DNA from 2 places in the Bacillus mexicanus genome. Region 2 is predicted to be linked to the other one. Evidence: riboswitches for the same ligand, from Rfam matches in the RefSeq annotation. Region 2 holds a riboswitch; the other holds the start of a gene.
The links. A riboswitch is a leader RNA that binds a small molecule or an ion and turns the genes downstream of it on or off. The one in region 2 is predicted to bind thiamine pyrophosphate.
Positions count from the first base shown of each region.

Region 1 (3,913 bases), 270 kb from region 2:
GATTTGGGCCCTCTGTCAGTTATATCTCCCGCAAAAATAAGCATCCTGCCTTCCTCGTGGACAGGCACTCCATTTTTGATCGTATAGCCAAGCTTTTGGATTAATGCAATCATTTCATCATAGCAGCCATGAATATCACTGATAATATCGTATGCCATACGGTATCCTCCTTGCTAATTGATTTATTTATTATGATGCAAAGTACTGGGAGTCATCACAAGCTTTTATGTGCAAATTATAGAAGAATCATTTTCTAAATAAAAAAAAGGCCTTATTACTTTATTTTTCATCATCAACCTTGTTAAAATCGCGTTATGTTTTGTAAACATGTGGTTTTGTTCTTTGAGTAAGAACTGGTATAACCATGATCTAAAAAGGAGGTTTTGATTATGGCGCATACATCTGTCGCATCTTTAGTTGTCGTACTTATCGTTGCATTTCTGACACCCATCCTTTTGCATCGGTTTAAACTCAGCATCCCGGTTGTTGTTGCTGAAATTATTATGGGATTGATTATAGGGAAAAGCGGTCTTAATTTAGTTGTGGAAGGTGACACATGGCTTCAGACGCTTTCTATGCTCGGCTTTATCTTTTTAATGTTTTTAAGCGGGCTTGAAATTGATTTTACATCGTTTGAAAAAGGAAAGAAAAAGCAGCTTCTGCCAAATGGAAAGGAAGCGCCTAATACGTTTGCTGCGGCATCCATTATTTTTGCAGGTATTTTTATTTTATCACTGCTGCTGTCCTACGGATTCGTCTTAACTGGATTTATCCAAAATGCTTTTTTAATGACGCTCATTATTTCAACCATTTCATTGGGCGTTGTCGTTCCTACGTTAAAAGAAGAGCGAATCATGAATTCAAATATCGGCCAGATTATTTTGCTCATTGCTGTTATTGCTGATTTGGCTACGATGATTCTTTTAGCTGTTTTTTCTTCTTTATACGGAGAGGACAGCGGAAACATGTGGCTCTTAATGATCTTGTTTGCGGCCGGAGTGGTGCTTTACTTTTTCGGCCGGGTTTTCAAACATCGCTCTTTTGTTCAATCCATGTCAAAAGGGACGATTCAAATTGGAACACGTGCCATTTTCACGTTAATCATCGTACTTGTTGCTTTGTCTGAATCACTTGGAGCAGAAAATATCCTTGGCGCTTTCTTAGCTGGGGTACTCGTTTCCCTTCTTTCGCCAAACAAAGAACTTGTTCAGCAGCTGGATTCATTCGGCTATGGGTTTTTAATTCCGATTTTTTTCGTAATGGTCGGTGTGAAGCTGGATATATGGACTCTTTTCCAAGATCCGAAAATTTTAATCATGATTCCGCTTCTGCTTCTGGCACTGTTAGTGAGCAAAATCATTCCTGTCTTGTACTTGAAAAAGTGGTATGATAATCGAACAGTTTTAGCGTCTGGTTTTCTGCTGACATCAACGCTTTCGCTTGTAATTGCCGCTGCGACAATCGGCCAGCAGCTTCACATCATCAGCGCTAATATGTCAGGGGCGCTGACATTAGTAGCCGTCATTGCCAGTATTTTTTCGCCGGTCTTCTTTAAGAAATTGTATAAACGGGAGAAGCAGACGGAAGAGAAAAAGACGATTACGTTTATCGGCGCAAATCAAATGACATTGCCAGTTACTCTTGAACTGCCGGAGGAAGAGTATGATGTGCGTGTTGTACACGTCTATCAAGAGAATGCGGAAGAAAAGCTGTCAGAATCAGTCTTTACTGTTGAAACAGTTTCTGACTATGAACGCGAGACGCTTGAATCACTCGGCATTTTTGATACGGATATCCTCGTTGTCGCGACTGGAAATGAAGACATGAATACGGACATTGCGTTATTTGCGAAAGAGAAAGGCACAGAAAGAATCATTGCCAGCGTAGGGTCTCCGGATAATGAAGCTGCGCTGAAGGAGCAAGGTATCAGCATTTTTTCTATTTTACTGTCAACAAAAACATTGCTTCGCGCGCTAATAGAAGCGCCGGGAGTCATGAGCCTGCTTACAAACCAGGAGTCTTCCCTGTATCAAGTGAATATGGAAAACGGCACATATGACGGTGTGATTTTGCGGGAATTTCCTTTAACGGGTGACGTCATCTTTGTCAGGATTTTCAGAGGTGTGGACAGCATCGTTCCTCACGGAGATACGAGGCTGAAACTGGGAGACCGCTTAATCGTTACCGGATCTCGGGAATATGTAACAGAACTTAAGAAAACATTGGAAGAATAAATCTTGACCAAGCAGAGATTCGTGTTAATATAGAGGTGCAGAACAATTCAATATGATTCGTATAACCACTAGGGGTGTCCTTCATAAGGGCTGAGATAAAAGTGTGACTTTTAGACCCTCATAACTTGAACAGGTTCAGACCTGCGTAGGGAAGTGGAGCGGTATTTGTGTTATTTTACTATGCCAATTCCAAACCACTTTTCCTTGCGGGAAAGTGGTTTTTTATTTATCAGGCAGGGGGAATGATGTGTGACGTTTTCAGAGGAATGCCGCAGGGCAGCCGCGCAATGGTGGGAGGGGAGTTTTGTCCATCCGTTTGTTCAAGGAATTGGCGATGGGACGCTTCCGATTGACCGGTTTACATACTATGTGCTTCAGGATTCATATTACTTAACGCATTTTGCAAAGGTGCAATCGTTCGGCGCTGCTTATGCGAAGGATCTTTATACAACAGGACGGATGGCAAGCCATGCCCAAGGTACATATGAAGCGGAAATGGCGCTTCATCGCGAGTTTGCGGAGCTGTTGGAAATCAGTGAACAAGAGCGAAAGGCGTTTAAGCCGTCTCCTACGGCATATTCTTATACATCCCATATGTACCGTTCGGTTTTGAGCGGGAATTTTGCCGAGATTTTAGCGGCACTGCTGCCTTGCTATTGGCTATATTATGAAGTCGGTGAGAAATTGCTGACGTGTGATCCGAGCCATCCCATTTATCAGAAGTGGATCAGCACTTACGGCGGTGACTGGTTCAGACAGCAGGTCGAAGAGCAAATCAATCGCTTCGATGAGCTGGCGGAAAACGCCACGGATGAAGTGCGCATCAAGATGAAAGAAAATTTTGTCATTTCGAGTTTCTACGAGTACCAATTTTGGGGAATGGCTTATCGAAAAGAAGGCTGGTCTGAACCCAATATAAAAGAGGTGAAGGAAAGTGGAGCTTCACGCTATAACTGATGATCGTAAGCCGGTTGAACAGTTAGCAAAAGCGATGATAGCGATTCAGAATGAAGTTGATTTTATACACATTCGGGAACGGTCAAAATCGACAGCCGACATTTTGGAACTGCTCAGGCTTATTTCTGACGGCGGTGTAGATAAACGAAAACTCGTCATGAATGAACGGGTGGATATTGCGCTTCTTTCTACAATTCATCGCGTGCAGCTGCCAAGCGGCAGTTTTTCGCCAAAGCAGGTCAGAGCCAAATTTCCTCATCTTCATATTGGGCGGTCGGTGCATTCACTTGAGGAAGCACTTCGAGCAGAAAAGGAAGATGCGGACTACGTACTGTTCGGCCATGTGTTTAAAACGGATTGCAAAAAGGGTCTTGAAGGCCGAGGAGTGTCTTTGCTGTCAGATATCAAACAGCAGATTTCCATCCCGGTTATCGCGATCGGCGGAATGACGCCGGATAGGTTAAGAGATGTAAAACAAGCAGGTGCAGACGGCATCGCTGTCATGTCGGGGATTTTTTCTTCCGCTGATCCTTTGGAAGCTGCCGGACGATACTCCTGTACGTTAAAGGAGATGCGCTATGAAAAGGCATTATGATGCGGTTGTCATTGGAGGCGGAATGATCGGTTCTGCGATTGCTTATCATGTGGCAAAGGAAAACAAAGAAATTGCATTGTTTGAAAGCGGAGCAATAGGCGGCAGAACAACAAGCGCTGCTGCCGGT
Region 1 is NZ_JBCEYV010000001.1:1,508,262-1,512,174, reverse strand. It holds gene prpE (bis(5'-nucleosyl)-tetraphosphatase PrpE) at 1-158, opposite strand, end outside; gene AAGG74_RS08175 (monovalent cation:proton antiporter family protein) at 390-2,234, shown strand; TPP riboswitch at 2,295-2,403, shown strand; gene tenA (thiaminase II) at 2,484-3,191, shown strand; gene tenI (thiazole tautomerase TenI) at 3,169-3,786, shown strand; gene thiO (glycine oxidase ThiO) at 3,770-3,913, shown strand, end outside.
Region 1: linked by a shared signal. The riboswitch ahead of tenA (thiaminase II) and the one ahead of thiC (phosphomethylpyrimidine synthase ThiC) in region 2 are both predicted to bind thiamine pyrophosphate.

Region 2 (3,913 bases):
CTTTTTCTTTCATCCCTTCTTGAATGGCATCCGATTCACTAAGCTGTTTATCCTTCGCATAATCCCGTATATCCTGAGAAATTCTCATGCTGCAAAACTTCGGACCGCACATTGAACAGAAGTGAGCGGTTTTTGCTCCTTCAGCCGGGAGGGTTTCATCATGATATTCAAGCGCTCTTTCCGGATCAAGAGATAAATGAAACTGGTCTCGCCAGCGGAATTCAAAGCGGGCTTTCGATAACGCATCATCCCGTATTTGCGCTCCGGGATGCCCTTTTGCAAGGTCTGCCGCGTGCGCAGCAATTTTATATGTAATGACTCCTTCACGAACGTCATCACGGTTAGGCAGCCCCAAATGCTCCTTCGGCGTGACATAACAAAGCATCGCTGTTCCATACCAGCCAATCATCGCTGCTCCGATCGCTGAAGTAATATGGTCGTAACCCGGCGCAATATCTGTCGTCAGCGGGCCTAATGTGTAAAAAGGCGCTTCTTTACAAATGTCCATTTGTTTATCGACGTTCTCTTTGATTTTATGCATCGGAACATGCCCAGGCCCCTCAATCATCACCTGAACGTCATGCTTCCAAGCGATTTGCGTCAGCTCTCCAAGCGTCTCTAATTCAGCAAACTGCGCCTCGTCGTTAGCATCAGCGATTGATCCGGGGCGAAGACCATCCCCAAGAGAAAACGCAATATCATACGTTTTCATGATTTCACAGATTTCTTCAAAATGAGTGTATAAAAAGCTTTCCTGATGATGAGCCAGACACCACTGAGCCATAATCGCTCCTCCGCGTGATACGATTCCCGTTGTCCGTTTCGCAGTTAACGGCACATACCGCAGCAAAACACCCGCGTGAATCGTAAAATAATCCACACCCTGCTCTGCCTGCTCGATCAGCGTGTCACGATAAATTTCCCACGTTAAATCCTCCGCTACGCCGTTTACTTTTTCAAGCGCCTGATAAATCGGAACAGTCCCCACAGGCACAGGGCAATTGCGGATAATCCACTCACGCGTCGTATGAATGTCTTTTCCAGTAGAAAGATCCATCATCGTATCCGCTCCCCAGCGGATGGCCCACGTCATTTTTTCGACCTCTTCTTCGATAGATGACGTAACTGCTGAATTCCCAATATTCGCATTAATCTTCACATGAAAATTCCGACCGATAATCATCGGTTCACTTTCAGGATGATTAATATTTGAAGGGATGATCGCCCGGCCGCTGGCTACCTCGTCTCTGACAAATTCAGGAGGTACATGCTCACGAATGGCGATAAACTCCATCTCAGGTGTAATCATTCCCTTTTTTGCGTAGTGCATTTGTGTGACATTTTGTCCTGCTTTCGCTCTCAGCGGTTTACGCTTTAGACCTGGATACCTTACGTTTGGACTCGCTTTTTTATAACCGTTATCTTCTGGTTTAACAGCCCGTCCTTCATATTCTTCAATATCGCCGCGATCTGTAATCCACTTTTGCCGAAGCGGCTTTAATCCTTCTTCAATATTAATCGTCACATCATGGTCCGTATAAGGTCCGCTTGTATCATAGACACGCACAGGGGCGTTCTCTTCTTCGCCGAACGTCCCTGTCGTCGGACTTAAGGCAATTTCCCTCATCGGAACACGAATGTCTGCAGAAGAACCCTCCACATATACTTTTTTGCTTCCCGAAAAACTCGACATAATCGACATGTTGGCTTGCTGCACTGAATTGTTTTTCATCACTGCTCTTCTCCTCTCTACGTTTGAAAGGACAAAATCAAGCCCATAACCAGCACAAAAAACCGGATTCAAATGAATGAACCCGGTTACAGTCAGAAAGAAACATATTATTACCCAGCACGGCAATAATAAAAACAATTTCTCTACTTCCCTACGCTGGTACGAACCAGATCAGGTCCAAAGGGTTAAGAAGCTTACCTTCTCTCTCAGCCCGAAAGCGGGCACCCCCAGTAACTATTAATTTCGCACCCATCTTAACATAAAACGAACTAAAAAAAAAGAAAAATGTATAAAATATTCAGTTAATTAAATCTAAATATTTGACAGGCAGCGGGGTTTCATTAATGTTCTGTTCTCCCATCGTTACCTGATATGCTTTTGCAGCTGGTCTTGAACTCACAGTCTGAAACAGCTGATCATTTACAAAATGGAGAGCCGCCCCGTCATCTGCCGCATAGCCATCGCACAAAAATCCGTTAGATATCAGCTGATGGTATATCGGTCTACGATCCTTTTCACCGTCATAATGAGGACAAAAACTTCCTTGCAAATAACCTAAACTTTTCATACTTGTCAACGGCCCGGCTGAATCCGTCACTCCTTCTTCAAACCAGCAGATCGCACCGGCACTTAATCCAGCTAAAACCACACCATTTTTCCACGCTTCTCTGAGAATAAGATCCAGCCCCCATTCCTTCCATAACACCAGCATATTCCGCGTATTTCCCCCGCCGACATAAATCACGTCCTTTTCCATTACAAAAGAAGGTAAATCTGTTGATGGCGGCTTAAATAAGGATAAATGAGACGGCACACAGTCCAGTGTTTGAAATGCTTGATAAAACCGCTGCACATAGTTTCGGGAATCACCGCTCGCTGTTGGCAAAAAACAAATGCGTGGTGACTTCCGTTCCGCTTGATTGAGGATATATTGATCGAGGGACAAATTTTCCGGCTCCATCGAAAAACCCCCGCCGCCCATCGCAATCGTCTGTTTCATCAACCCACTCCCCATTAAAATTTGTTTTTCATTATAGCATTTTATATAAATGGCAGGGGTAAATAGTTTCGAAGCAGGAGAATCTAAAAAATAAAGTCCCCCTGACATTATTAGGAGATGAAGCCATTGAACAATTCCTTAGCCCTGATTATACCTGTAACAATTCTTGATTGCTTACTAACAATAAGAACCAGCATAAAACTATTTTCTGCAGCCATAACAGAAACCGCAAACCCTCACCTTCGAACAGCGCTGCATGATCAATTAGATGCAGCTGTTCATCTGCATGGAGAACTGTCTGACCTTCTGTTGGAAAAAGGCTGGCTCCTAGGTAAACCAGTTCAAATCAATTCACATTTACTATGCAATGAACTGTCCTAAAGTCATACCAAAAAGACGATGTCTCGTTTATAAGACATCGTCTCTTTTATTTTATTGCTCCACTCTTCTTAATGCCTCGTTTATTGTTTCTTTTATAAACACGTCTTCACCACTCAATCGATTTAAGCTGATCTCACCGTTTCTCAGCCTTTCTGAAATATGATTTATATCCTCCTCTACCGTGATTTGCAGCTCACCAGCCAAAAACATTCTGTGTAATTCATCAGCAACCATACTTTCTTTGTTCATTCCAATCCGCTCCTTTGCTTTCAATATTATTTCTAGTGTGTCCGAAGACCGAACGAATAATAAAAAAAGTATGAACCAAACAAAGCTTTTCGTTTGGCGTATACCTGTTAAAAAAAAGAAAATGTAACATGTCATTTTTTTATAAGCTTGCAACAAGTACGGGAGTCGGTGCTGAAAAAGCAGATAGAATTTTAGAGAAAGAAGAGGCGAGAAGAGCTTGGAGAGGTATTAGAAGATAGCATAAACCAATACGCTGAGTGAATAATACAAAGGCTATTATAGACTTCTTTTCTTTGAATAATATAAAAACCCGTTTCTATATAAGAAACGGGTTTTTCGTATACCGGTGGCCGGGGTCGAACCGGCACTCCAGAAGGAACACGATTTTGAGTCGTGCGCGTCTGCCAATTCCGCCACACCGGCAAATATTTGTCGTATCTAACCGACGAATATAAATATATCATGGTTCTTATAAAGTGTCAACACTTCTCGAAAAAGTTTTCTTCGAAATATAATAAAAAAGTATCAAAAGACTTAGCTAAATACAATAG
Region 2 is NZ_JBCEYV010000001.1:1,774,106-1,778,018, forward strand. It holds gene thiC (phosphomethylpyrimidine synthase ThiC) at 1-1,732, opposite strand, end outside; TPP riboswitch at 1,864-1,971, opposite strand; gene AAGG74_RS09565 (Type 1 glutamine amidotransferase-like domain-containing protein) at 2,031-2,732, opposite strand; gene AAGG74_RS09570 (spore coat protein) at 2,850-3,113, shown strand; gene AAGG74_RS09575 (hypothetical protein) at 3,165-3,368, opposite strand; tRNA gene AAGG74_RS09580 (tRNA-Leu) at 3,704-3,785, opposite strand.